DNA from 3 places in the Sporomusa rhizae genome. Region 3 is predicted to be linked to each of the others. Evidence: riboswitches for the same ligand, from Rfam matches in the RefSeq annotation. Region 3 holds a riboswitch; each other region holds the start of a gene.
The links. Region 3 has a riboswitch for S-adenosylmethionine ahead of SRRS_RS02965 (PLP-dependent aspartate aminotransferase family protein). Riboswitches for the same ligand answer to the same signal wherever they lie in the genome.
Positions count from the first base shown of each region.

Region 1: it holds a riboswitch for S-adenosylmethionine, as region 3 does, so the genes downstream of both, SRRS_RS17465 (MetQ/NlpA family ABC transporter substrate-binding protein) here and SRRS_RS02965 (PLP-dependent aspartate aminotransferase family protein) in region 3, are expected to answer to the same signal.
Region 2: it holds a riboswitch for S-adenosylmethionine, as region 3 does, so the genes downstream of both, SRRS_RS08670 (hypothetical protein) here and SRRS_RS02965 (PLP-dependent aspartate aminotransferase family protein) in region 3, are expected to answer to the same signal.

Region 1 is NZ_CP156925.1:3,685,548-3,689,726, reverse strand. It holds gene SRRS_RS17475 (sigma 54-interacting transcriptional regulator) at 1-578, shown strand, start outside; gene SRRS_RS17470 (aminopeptidase) at 560-1,675, shown strand; gene SRRS_RS17465 (MetQ/NlpA family ABC transporter substrate-binding protein) at 1,739-2,560, opposite strand; SAM riboswitch class I at 2,667-2,770, opposite strand; gene SRRS_RS17460 (YerC/YecD family TrpR-related protein) at 2,977-3,294, shown strand; gene hisZ (ATP phosphoribosyltransferase regulatory subunit) at 3,297-4,179, shown strand, end outside.
Region 2 is NZ_CP156925.1:1,936,068-1,940,246, reverse strand. It holds gene SRRS_RS08685 (acetyl-CoA hydrolase/transferase family protein) at 1-180, opposite strand, end outside; gene SRRS_RS08680 (IclR family transcriptional regulator) at 213-1,007, opposite strand; gene SRRS_RS08675 (hypothetical protein) at 1,248-1,418, opposite strand; gene SRRS_RS08670 (hypothetical protein) at 1,450-2,046, opposite strand; SAM riboswitch class I at 2,214-2,316, opposite strand; tRNA gene SRRS_RS08665 (tRNA-Leu) at 2,516-2,604, opposite strand; tRNA gene SRRS_RS08660 (tRNA-Cys) at 2,611-2,685, opposite strand; tRNA gene SRRS_RS08655 (tRNA-Gly) at 2,696-2,770, opposite strand; tRNA gene SRRS_RS08650 (tRNA-Phe) at 2,776-2,851, opposite strand; gene trsS (radical SAM (seleno)protein TrsS) at 2,928-4,179, opposite strand, start outside.
Region 3 is NZ_CP156925.1:649,592-653,770, forward strand. It holds gene SRRS_RS02960 (alpha/beta hydrolase) at 1-425, opposite strand, end outside; gene SRRS_RS02965 (PLP-dependent aspartate aminotransferase family protein) at 731-1,873, opposite strand; SAM riboswitch class I at 1,954-2,051, opposite strand; gene SRRS_RS02970 (ABC transporter substrate-binding protein) at 2,685-3,986, shown strand; gene SRRS_RS02975 (carbohydrate ABC transporter permease) at 4,128-4,179, shown strand, end outside.

The DNA of each region.
Region 1 (4,179 bases), 2.8 Mb from region 3:
TTTATTACCGTCTAAATGTTCTTCCCCTATATATACCGCCTTTGCGAAAGCGGAAAGAAGATATTCCTTTGTTGATACAGGAGTTCATAAAACGGGTATGTCATGAGCTTAAACGACCGGCTTTTCAGTTTTCGCAGGGCGCCATCGAAATTATGCTGCAATATGGCTGGCCTGGTAATATTCGAGAACTTGAAAATGTCATACAGTACTTGGGCCACATTGTCGATGATGTTGTGTTGACTGAACATTTGTTGTTTAACAGAGAGGAAAAGTATAGTCAGGTGGCTACAGATGCTTATAATCATGAATTTGAAACAATGTACCAGTCGTATGTAAGTAAGGGGTTTATTCATGAAATGCAAGGGATTCTGCAGACTATAAAAAAAGCCAATTATGCTGTCGGCAGAAACTATATAATTAGCCAAATGAGAACCCAGGGATGGGATATAACCGAACAACAGCTTCGCTACCGTTTGCACTTGTTAAAGCAAGATAACTTACTGGAAGTCGGGCGGGGACGGCAAGGCAGCAGCCTGACAAAAAAAGGAGAGGAATTCATATGTTGGATGAAAGAATAAAAAAACTGGCGGTTAATCTTATTAATTATTCGGTTCGTCTGCAAAAGGGAGAAAAACTGCTTATTGAAGTTTTTGACGGCGGGCAAGATCTTGCCCGGGCATTAATATCTGAAGCCTATAAGGCAGGCGGTATGCCGTTTGTAACTTTCAAGAGCCAGGCTTTACAGCGGGCATTATTATTTGAATGTGATAAAGAGCAAATAGACTTAATCGCTGGTTGGGAAGCTGTGCGAATGCAGAACATGGACGCGTATATTGCTATTCGTGCCTATGACAATGTAAATGAGCTGTCTGACATTCCAGCTGAAAAATCCCTGATATACCAACAAAACTGGTGGAAGCCGGTACATACAGATGTTCGTATTGCTAAAACCAAGTGGTGTGTATTGCGGTACCCCGGACCTGCCATGGCACAGATGGCGGGCATGAGCACCGAATCATTTGCCGATTTTTATTTTAAAGTCAGCAATATGGATTACGCCAAACTGGCAGCAGCTGAGGAACCGTTGGTGAAACTTATGGAACAAACCGATCAGGTGCGTATAACCGGTCCAGGGACCGATGTGGAGTTTTCCATCAGTGGAATCCCTGTTATGAAATCCTGTGGACTGAGAAATATCCCGTGTGGAGAAGTATTTACCGCCCCGGTCAAAGACTCGGTGAACGGTGTTGTAACCTATAATTGCCCGACTATTACTCAGGGAAAGGCCTTTGATAATATTTGTCTCCGGTTTGAGAAGGGGAAAATTGTTGAGGCTACTGCCAATCATACCGCAACTTTGAATCAGATTTTGGATACTGATGAGGGAGCACGTTATATTGGTGAATTTTCCTTAGGGGTAAACCCCTATATTCATCACCCAATGCGGGATATATTATTTGATGAAAAGATTAGCGGCAGCTTTCATTTTACTCCCGGTAATGCCTATGCTACTGCTTTTAACGGCAATAAATCGGCTATTCATTGGGATTTGGTGTGCATTCAGACCCCGGCTTACGGCGGTGGAGAAATCTGGTTTGACGGCAAGCTGGTTCGCAAAGACGGAAAGTTTGTGTTGCCTGAACTGGCAGGACTTAATCCGGAAAATTGGGAGTAGAGAGAAAATAGATAATAAAACAGGCTTGCTCCTTTTTATAAGAAAGGTGCAAGCCTGTTGCAATTAGAACGCAGGTACTACTGCGCCTTGATATTTGTCATTGATAAACTTCTTAACTTCCGGTGAAGTCAGAGCTTTTGTCAGCTTCTGGATTTCAGGACGATTTTCGTCACCTTTGCGCACGGTAAGGATATTAACATAAGGGGAGTCATTTTGTTCAATAAACAGAGCGTCTTTGGTAGGAACAAGTTTGGCTTCAAGTGCATAGTTGGTATTGATCACTGCTAAGGCAACATCGTCAAGAGAGCGGGGCAGTTGCGGAGCTTCGAGTTCGCGGATTTTTACGTTTTTAGGATTTTCAGTAATATCTTTTATGGTAGCGTTAACACCGGCACCATCTTTTAGCTTAATAATTCCGGCTTTGGCTAGCAATGCTAATGCGCGTCCACCATTGGTAGGGTCGTTAGGAATACCGATTTGAGCGCCATTTTGCAGATCGTTAAGGTTTTTAATTTTCTTGGAGTAAATACCCATTGGTTCGATGTGCACTGCGGCAGTGTAGGTGAGATCCAGTTTGCGTTCGGCGCTAAATTTGGTCAGATAAGGAATGTGCTGGAAGAAGTTAGCATCAAGCTCTTTTTCAGCTACGGCAATATTGGGACGTACATAGTCGGTCATCTCAACGATAACCAAATTGATGCCTTCTTTTTCTAACAGCGGTTTAACCACATTAAGAATTTCGGCATGTGGTACAGCGGTTGCACCCACTTTGATTGTTGTTTTATCTGAAGCAGCAGGAGCGGCTGGTTGTTTGCTGCCACAACCGGCAACAAAAGCGGATAAAGCCAATATGGCGGCAATTAATAGTAAAGTAAACTTTTTCATTAAAAATTAATCCTCCTTAAAATTGCATGTAAATTACTTTATGTGCTCCTCCTTTCAGAAATAAATAAAGCCTCTTCGGCAGTCCGAAGAGGCTTTGTTGTCCAGTTCTTCATCTGCCAGGAATTAATCCTGTGGAATTGGCACCGTTCGCGTTTGCGATGGTTGCCGCGGCGTCATTGGGCCATTCCCTCAGCCAGCTCTTGATGAACAATATGTAATTTACTTGAGCTTTATATTAACATGGCGCTCAGAGACCTGTCAACAAAAAAATAAATAGTATTATTTGCCAAATAAGTGGGAATGTTTATTTTAGGGTATTTTAATTAAATAAAGAAGAAAAGAAATAAAGAAGGAAAAATTCTGCAAACAGCGAATAAGCTATGTAATAACAAGTATGTACAGGGAGGCGTAGCTGTATGACAGCAAACCCTAAGTTAAAAGACGATATTACCGACCAACTGTTCCGCGCTATTTTATCATTGAAAACCGAAGAAGAGTGCTACCAATTCTTTGAGGATGTATCTACCATTGGCGAGCTAAAATCGATGGCACAGCGGCTGGAAGTTGCCCGGCTGTTGAAAGCAGGGGTAATTTATGATGACATTGTTGCCGCAACCGGTGCCAGCACGGCAACGATCAGCCGAGTTAAACGCTGTCTGTATTACGGGGCAGATGGCTATAAGACAGTTTTGGCGCGCCTGGAAGAAGACCAGGCAGATCAGAATGGAGTGTAATTATGAATAATAATAATTTCGTGCCTCAGATTCCGTATGGCACGCGGGATTTATTACCGCGTGAAGCCAAACAGAAACGGATTGTCGAAGGCGCGCTGGCGGAACTCTTTTCCCGCTGGGGTTATGCAGAAGTTGTAACTCCGACCTTTGAGTATATGGAAACCCTGACGGTAGGTACAGGGAGTGATATTCAACAGCATGTCTTTAAGTTTTTTGATAAAAACAACCGGACTTTGGCGCTTAGGCCGGATATGACAACTCCAATTGCCCGGGTAGTGGCCACCAGGCTGAAAGAAACTCCTCTGCCTATCAGGCTGTTTTACCTCAATAACGTCTTTAGACATGAACAGGCGCAGGCTGGCAGGCAGTGCGAGTTTTATCAGGCCGGCGTTGAACTTTTGGGAGCGCCTGACCCGGCCGCGGATGCTGAAGTTGTGGCGCTGGCTGTAGAAGCTATGCTGGAGTCCGGGCTGACTAATTTTCAAATCAGTTTGGGCCAAGTTGATTTTATCAACGGCCTTATGGCAGAAAGCGGCCTGAGTCCGAAATATCAGCAAAAAGTAAAGTATGCCATGGTTAGCCGCGATTTGGTAGGGCTGGGCGAGCTCTTAGACCAAAGTGGTCTGAGCCCGGCAGCACAAGAATTGCTAAAACAGATTCCGGTATTGCATGGGCGGGACGAAATGCTGAATAAAGCATACCAGCTAACAAATAATGAACTTAGCCGGACGGCACTGGGTAACCTTGCCGACATCCGCAAGCTCTTAACAGCCTATGGTGTGGATAGCTATGTAAATTTTGATTTAGGTATTATTCGTGATTTTGATTATTATACAGGAATGGTATTCGAAGGTTATACGCCTGGCTTGGGCTTCCCGCTGTGTG
Region 2 (4,179 bases), 1.3 Mb from region 3:
AATTAAGCCGCCACGTATCTTGACATCCCAAAGCTCCCCTGTGCGCGCCGCTAATGCTTTGTCCAGCAAAATAGGCTGGGCAGTCGCAAAACTGTAATCTACCCAATGTCCTGATTTTACCATTTTGACTGCTTGCTCGGCAACCGTAAGTTTTGCTCGATATTCTCGCTGAATATCCATTATTCCCCTCCGTCTAAACTAGTATGTCTTGGCTATAAATAACCACGATACCCTAACTCTTGGGAAATTAATCTTGCCTTTTCTTTCATGACTTGCGCAACTGCCTCATACTTTTCTTTGTCGAAACAAGCCGTAGTTCCCGAAACAGTAATCGCTGCCTCAATTTTGCCGTTGGCATTAAGGATTGGCGCTCCAATACAAGTAACACCCTCCATGGTCTCATTGCTCGCCACAGAATAGCCTTGCTCTTTTATTTTAACAATTTCCTCAGTAAGCGCCTGTCTGTCATTAATGGTGCAAGCGGTGTATTGCGGTAATGCCTGGCAAAGCACTTTTTCAATAAACTCATCAGTATTATAGGCAAGGAAAACCTTGCCTAAAGCCGTACTATGGAATGTATTACAATAATCAAAACACGGAATGATGAAAACAGGCCGAGTTGGTTCAAATTTATCCACAATGGTCAGGCGCCCGGCTGATAATACGGCCAGTAAGACAGCTTCATCAACTTCTTCCACCAAAGCTTTAAGGTATGGGGAGGCGATCTTGCGGATATTTAGCCGTTCTGTACAGGCTAAGCCTAACGGCATCAGTCGAAAACCCAAGGTATAGTGTCCGGTATCGGTCTGCCGGACAAAATCTCTTGCCAATAAGGTTTGCAATAAATTGTGTACAGTGCTTTTTTGCACTCCGAGCTCCCGGCTTAATTCGGTAACGCCCATTTCGCGCGATGAACCCTCGAGGATAAAAAGCAATTCGATAGCCCGGTCAACGGATGCAACTAAGTATTTGCTTTTTTCAGTATTACTTGATATATTCTGGCTCAATTTATTTCTTCCTCACTAGCCTACGTTCGGTTATACCGAACATCGTTCTGAATTTTAATTTTAAATATTGTTATTCTACACAATTTGGAAAATTCCTTGTGTTTTTAGCGTGGAAATATTTTTTTGCAGCATTTCTTGCAAAGAATTTAAGCTGTCTTTAAACGAATTTGCTATGCCATAAGTCTTTATCCTAATAAAAAAAAGCATCTGTTGTCCCTTTAAACAGATGCTCTCTGAAATTTAAATTCCGTCGCCATACATGCCTTCGAGCGGCACATTTCTATCTTTCTGAATAAATGTTACTACTTTGCCATCACGAATAATAATAACAACTTCATTCCCCGCCTCTTCTCTTGGGGCCAAGCTGCCGACTTCATTATGTTCGTTGTATCCTTTACCTCTATCCGTCATCGAATGATCTCCTCTCATTTCTTCCTGCTCCTTAGTGTCCAAAGAAACCACTTCTTTCTGTTAAAACCTGCTGGGCTTGCTGAATATGGCTGCTTTTGATTAGAACTTCAATCAGCCCATACGATTCAGTTAAACGCAATATGGGAATATGGGCTTGCGCTAAGCCTGCCGCTACCACCGTTACTGCATTTAACAGCGAATGTCCGTTTTTGGTTTGTACCGCAACTTTAACACAATCGTCAATAACCTCAGGCTTATACTGTAGCTTTTCCAGCCCTTCACAAACTTTTGTTAAAAAAGCTCCCTGGACTACAAAACTCACTTGGTGCGGCTGAATAGACACCATATCCAGGACAGCTCCATAGCCGGCAACAGACTCTAAAACACTCGCTATCTTTCCAGCACCGTTATCTGGCGTAGAATTGAAAAAGGAAACAAGCGCAATCTTCCTGTCATAAGAAACCTGAAATTCCTTGTTTGTTCCAGAATCATCTATTAGTATCGATTTAACATTAGACATGGCTGCCATCGGCGACATTCGTTTGATCTGGCACATTCGCAGTTGCTTATGTTTTTTCTCCGGAACATTTTTTTGCGCTAATTCGCGCGTCAGGGTAACAGTACTCATTGTAAACAGCACCTCCAAATGGCCATACTCTTTTCGTAAATCTAAGAAAAGACTTTGTTTGCGCCAATTCTTTAGAACAAGGGCACAAACCTTAGTCGTTCTTACTTGCTCAAGAGGAAAATATAAAAAGCCCCTTTCCGAGGAAAGGGGCCTGTGTCTACACCTTCCTCTTATCTGCCAGGATTACTCCTGCTGGATTTAGCACCACTGCAGTAAACTGCCGGTTGCCGGGTGTCATCGGGCCAGTCCCTCGACCACTCTTGATAAGAGCTCTTTTAAATTGAATAAATTTTATCACGAACATCTAGAAAATGTCAATATATCAACCAAGCCAAAACCAATTAATAAAGAACCCGGTACAAAACATTAACCCTTACTGAACTGTAGTTACCTTTCAACATGTTTGCATATTTTTTACAAAAAAATAAAAATGAGCTGCCTTTAGACAGCTCCTAACTTATTTTAATATTGGTGCCGAGGACCGGAATCGAACCGGTACGGAAATTTCTTTCCGACGGATTTTAAGTCCGTTGCGTCTGCCAGTTCCGCCACCCCGGCATTATTTGGAGGCGACACCCTGATTTGAACAAGGGGATAAAGGTCTTGCGGACCTGTGCCTTACCACTTGGCTATGTCGCCATAAAAAAAATGGAGCGGAAAACGAGATTCGAACTCGCGACCCTCGCCTTGGCAAGGCGATGCTCTACCGCTGAGCTACTTCCGCTTAAATGGTGCCTCAGGACAGAATCGAACTGTCGACACGAGGATTTTCAGTCCTCTGCTCTACCGACTGAGCTACCGAGGCGTAAATTGTATTACCGACGACAGTTATATATATTATCATGTTTATCATTCCGTGTCAACATAACATCTTTTGGTTTTTATATTATACTGTCTTTTCCTAGTTTCTTCCGATACAGCGGTGCGCCCTGACGGTTAGTGAGATTATAGGCGCAAAACGGAATCAGCCGGTTATCTGGCCCGACTACATGAATAAAACATTGTTTTAATCGATCCAAATCCAAGTTCCATACATCTTGAAATGCCATCCCCGAAACGGCAAGCGTATAGGTATTCACCTGTTCTAGAAATGCATCAAGACTGGCTGTATTTCCAACACCCGCCTGAGTTAATTGATCCTTGCACTTAGTACCAATTTTCGGAGCTGACCATTGCCTGGCAACAAACTGCCTGGCGCGTTTTGCCCCCTCTGTTGCCGGCTTACCCTGACAGCAACAACCGCTCGCCGAATCTTGTTTAAGCGGTTTTATTTGCCCGTCCGGCATTAAAATAAAGTTAGCGTGAAAAGAACAATGGGCATGTTCGCCACCTGGCGGACGGAAATCACTTGCTTTCATTTGCCCGTTTGTCTGTTTTTCAATTTCACGAAGCACCCTAGGAAGCGTAATACGGCCACTGTCGTCAGGCTCTTCGGGATATCTCCCAAAATAGCTTACAGGTTGGAAGTGGACACCCCTGACTATCGGCATGTTTCTTATGGCAAATTTCAAAATATCACCCAACTGACTGTCGTTTACACCAGGAACCAGAGTCGGTACAAGTACCACCCCAAGGTCATGTGCCGCACAAACCTCTATTGCCTTTTTTTTGAGGTCAAATAGTGCCCGCCCTCGCAGTTTTAGGTAGACATCGTCGCTTATCCCATCAAACTGCAAAAAGACACAGTTGAGACCGGCGGCTTTTAATCTCTCTACATATTGTTCATCTGCCGCCAAACGTAAACCATTGGTATTAACCTGGAAAAAAACCAGACCTAGCGTTTTGCCCAAAGCTATAATCTCCGGCAAATCATCACGCATAGTTGGTTCGCCACCTGATAGCTGAATGTTAAACGGGCCGCCACTATTCATTAGCATTCGGTACCAGCCCTCAATAACCTTGAAGTCAGGCTCCTCCTTGCAGCTCTCTGAAGCAGAGGCAAAACAAACCGGACAGTGCAGGTTGCATAGATTTGTTACTTCCAACAACACACAGCAGGTTTGCTGACGGTGCTCCGGACATAGACCGCAGTCAAACGGGCAGCCTTTGTCGACTTGGGTTGCACATGCCACTGGTGACGATGGGATCTGCGGGTTAACCCAATCAAGATACCCAGGCTCTCCTTCCCACACA
Region 3 (4,179 bases):
TGGACAGGCTGAGTGACTGGGGCTAACGCTACCCGGCCGGCAATAGCGCTGTCTTCATGACTAAGCACAATCAAGCCGCCTAAGCTGTGCCCTAAGAGATAGATTGGCAGGCCTTCAAATTCGGGCAAGCTTTTTACCCAGGCTATGACATTTCGCAAATCGGTTTGCCAATTTTTTATTGTAGTATCTGTGGCAAATTCACCATCACTTTCGCCGGAACCGCTAAAGTCAAAGCGAATGGCGATGAGACCTGCGGCCTCAATGGCATTTGCTATATGTAGCATTAGCTGATTGGTGCCGACTTTCTCACTGGTAAAACCATGGCAGCAAATGACGACAGGGGTCTGTGTTACGGTAAAACTATGCGTCTGGATCATAGCAGACAATTTGCGGTGTTGGCTTACTATCCATTCATGTTTTTTCATTCATAATCTCCTCCTCAAATAACTAAAGGCTAAAAAGCGACTTGTATCACTTTTTAGCCTTTAGTTCTCTAATCAGCTATATATTAAGTTTAAAAAAAGGCTAGAGCATAGTTATTTTAAACTATCTTTAGCCTTCAGTTCTCTGATCAGCTTTACCGGTATTTACTATTTTTCATTATGCTAACACTACCTGGGGGTATTGTCAAGAAAAAAATCTTAGCCCAGCTTCCACACTGCTTGGGCAATTTTACTCAAGTCCTTGGGCCAGTAACAAGCAGGGGTAAATTATTTTACCTTCTTTCATTTTACGCAAGCGCTTGTGCTAAATCGGTAATAATATCTTCCACATCTTCAATACCGACCGACAAGCGCAGCAGACAGTCGCTAATGCCTAACCGCTCTCTAATGTCAGCCGGAATGTCGGCGTGGGTCTGTATTGCAGGGAAGGTAATTAAGGATTCGACACCGCCCAAACTTTCAGCAAATTGGAGGACCTTTACCTTGCGCAGTATCTCACCAGGCAGGAGGGGGTGGTTTATTACAAAGGACAGCATGCCGCCATACCCGGACGCCTGGGCGTCTTGAATTTTTTTACCGGGGTGGTCTGCCAGGCCGGGATAATACACTTTATTAACACTGGGATGGGTGGTAAGCCATTCGGCGACAGATAATGCGTTTTTTTCGTGTTGACGCGACCGAACTGCCAGCGTCTTGAGACCGCGGAGCAGTAGCCAGCTATCCTGAGGTCCGAGAATCGCGCCGGTGGCGTTTTGGATAAAACCGATTTTTTCGCACAGAGCTGGATCTTTGGCAACGGCTAGGCCGCAGATAACATCATTGTGCCCGGCTAAATATTTGCTGCCGCTATGAACGACAATATCGGCGCCAAGCGCCAAAGGTTGTTGGAAATAGGGGGATAAGAAGGTGTTATCAACAATAGTATGAATAGGATGGGAGCTATACTTACGGGCTATAGACGTAATAGCCCGGATATCGGCAATTTTCATCAGCGGGTTGGTAGGTGTTTCAAGCAATATAGCTTTAGTGGCAGGCTGTATCGATTGGCGCACATCTTCAAGATTGCCGGTATCGACAAAAGTAGCTGTCAAGCCGAATTGGCTAAATAACTTGTCAAGAATGCGATATGTCCCGCCATAGCAGTCTTCGGTGATAATAAGATGATCTCCTGGCCGGTATAACATAAGTATTGCCGTAATGGCGGCCATGCCTGAGGAAAAAGCAAAACCGGCATGTCCTTCTTCCAGAACGGCTATAGCTTCTTCGACTGCTTGGCGGGTGGGATTTTGGGTGCGGGAATAGTCATAGCCGGTACTACGGCCAAGCTCGGGATGACGGAAGGTTGCTGTCTGATAGATAGGGGTACTGATGGCTCCGGTAGTCCTGTCAGTTACCAGGCCGGCATGGACAATTTTGGTTGCTAATTTCATATAACCCAACTCCTTAATTTATTATGACAATAACGACAAAAACGGCTCTTCCGTAAGAAGAGCCGTCTGCTAAACATAATCACTCATCTTCCGGATTGCTCCGCTGGATTTAGCACCTTGCATAAATGCTGGTTGCTGGGTGTCATAGGGCCAGTCCCTCGACCACTCTTGATAAGTTCGATATTATTTTTAATTTTTAATGAATATTATTTTGACACAATCAATAAAGTTTGTCAATAATTATTTACTAGGCCCTATCCCCTGTGTTCCTCTAACTTTTATGCCGGGCACTAACTACTTTCATTTGTTCAACAAGTAACTTAATTATAATGCCTAAAGTGATGTAAGCGGGGAAAGAATGGAGATTTGTCCACTTTATTGGGACATAAAAGCCTGATTTAACTAATATAGGTTCCATAATAAAACTAAAAATACCCGATAAGACGCAGATTGCTGTGATGAAAGATCTCCAGGTTGCGCAATATTGATAGATAAGTGAATAGATTACTGGAAGCATCATATAATCGATAGCGGTTGAAGGTGGAAAGACAGGTATCAAATTATCTTTACTCCAATAGGCTGTGAGAATGGGTAAGCCACACGAAAATCCTCCCATTTATCTTTATGCAAAAGGCTGAAATACTTGGAAAACAAGTGTTTCAGCCTTTTTAATTGCAGGATAGGGGAATTAGCTAAGTAATCGCAGCCATTATAGTAATTCTTTACATAGGTTTTACATAATTGTAACATTAAGGTTTTTTCCGGGTGCTATACTGAAAGCAAAATCCAGAGGGGGAGGAAGTACATAAAGGTGAAGAAAAATATCCTAAAGATAATAGCTATGGGATTGCTCAGTACCATGCTGCTGGCAGGCTGCGGAGCTCCTGGTTCCACAGGAAATTCGGCGCCGAATGGGAAAAAGGTAAAGATTGAATACTGGCATTGTAATGCAGAGACTCAGGGAGGAAAAACAGTAGAACAACTTGTTAGCGAATTTAATGCCCAGAGCAAAGACGTAGAGGTTGTGGCACGATACAATCCTGATATGTACAAGGGCTTAATGCAGAATCTGCAGGCGGAGGTTGCAACCGGAAAATCACCGGCCGTAGTACAAATTGGCTGGGCATTTTTGGATTACTTTTCTAATAACTTCAGCTATGTTGAACCACAGAAAGTAATTGATGAGAACTTTCCTGAGGATAAAACCTTTTTGCAGGATAATTTTTTGCCCAACGTATTAGGGCTTGCTAAAAACAGCAAAGGGAGTCAGGTAGGTATTCCTTACTCCTTGAGCACTCCGGTGCTTTATATTAACAAAGATCTTTTGCGGCAGGCCGGTCTGGATGAAAACGGGCCAAAAACGTGGGAAGAGTTGATTGTATTTGCTAATACCATTAAAGAGAAGACAGGAAAATACGGTTTTTATATGCAGGAGCCTGCCGATAACTGGGCGCAACAGGCACTTATGGAAAGTAACGGTGCAAGAATGATGACAAATGGCAAGGCAAGTTTTGCTTCTGAAGAAGGTATTCAAGCGTACGAGGCTTATGCAGATATGGTCGCCAATAAGAAATCCGCATTACACATTTCCTGGGGTGAGGGCGTACAGTCTTTTATTAATGGTAATGTAGGCATGTTATATACAACAATCGCCCAGCGTGCAAACATTCAAAAGGGTGCTTCTTTTGACGTTGCAGCAATAAATTCGCCGGCATGGCAGGGCAAGCCGAAGAGACTGCCGGCAGGCGGCTGTTTCCTGGCTATTACCGCTAAGACGAAGGAAGAACAGAAAGCAGCATGGAAATTTGAAAAATTCCTGTATAGCGTTGAATCCATGGCGGCCTGGACTAAGGGTACGGGATATGTGCCGCCGCGTAAAGATGTTGCCACAGCTGAGAACGGATTAAAGAACTTTTTGGTTGAAAATAAAATGATGGCCGCTGCAACGACACAGATGGATGGCGTAGTATCCTGGACTTCTTTTCCGGGAGATGCAGGTCTTCAGGCCGAGCAACTTCTTCTTGATGTAAGGGACCGGATTTTGAACGGCAGCATTTCAGCGCGAGATGGGCTGACGCAAACGCAGGCAAAGATTAATGAACTGCTGAAATAAAAGAAGATCGGGAAGAACAAGTCCGGGTAATCGGTGAATAGGCCCGATGAAAGCGCAGGGAATAGAGGAAAGAACGGTGGCCTAAGAATATATTCTCGAGCCACCGTTCTTTTTAATGGTTGAGATAAGACAATAAAGAGGGTGAAGAAAATAGATAAAAAACAAGTATGGCATAAATTCATTAACAGCAACA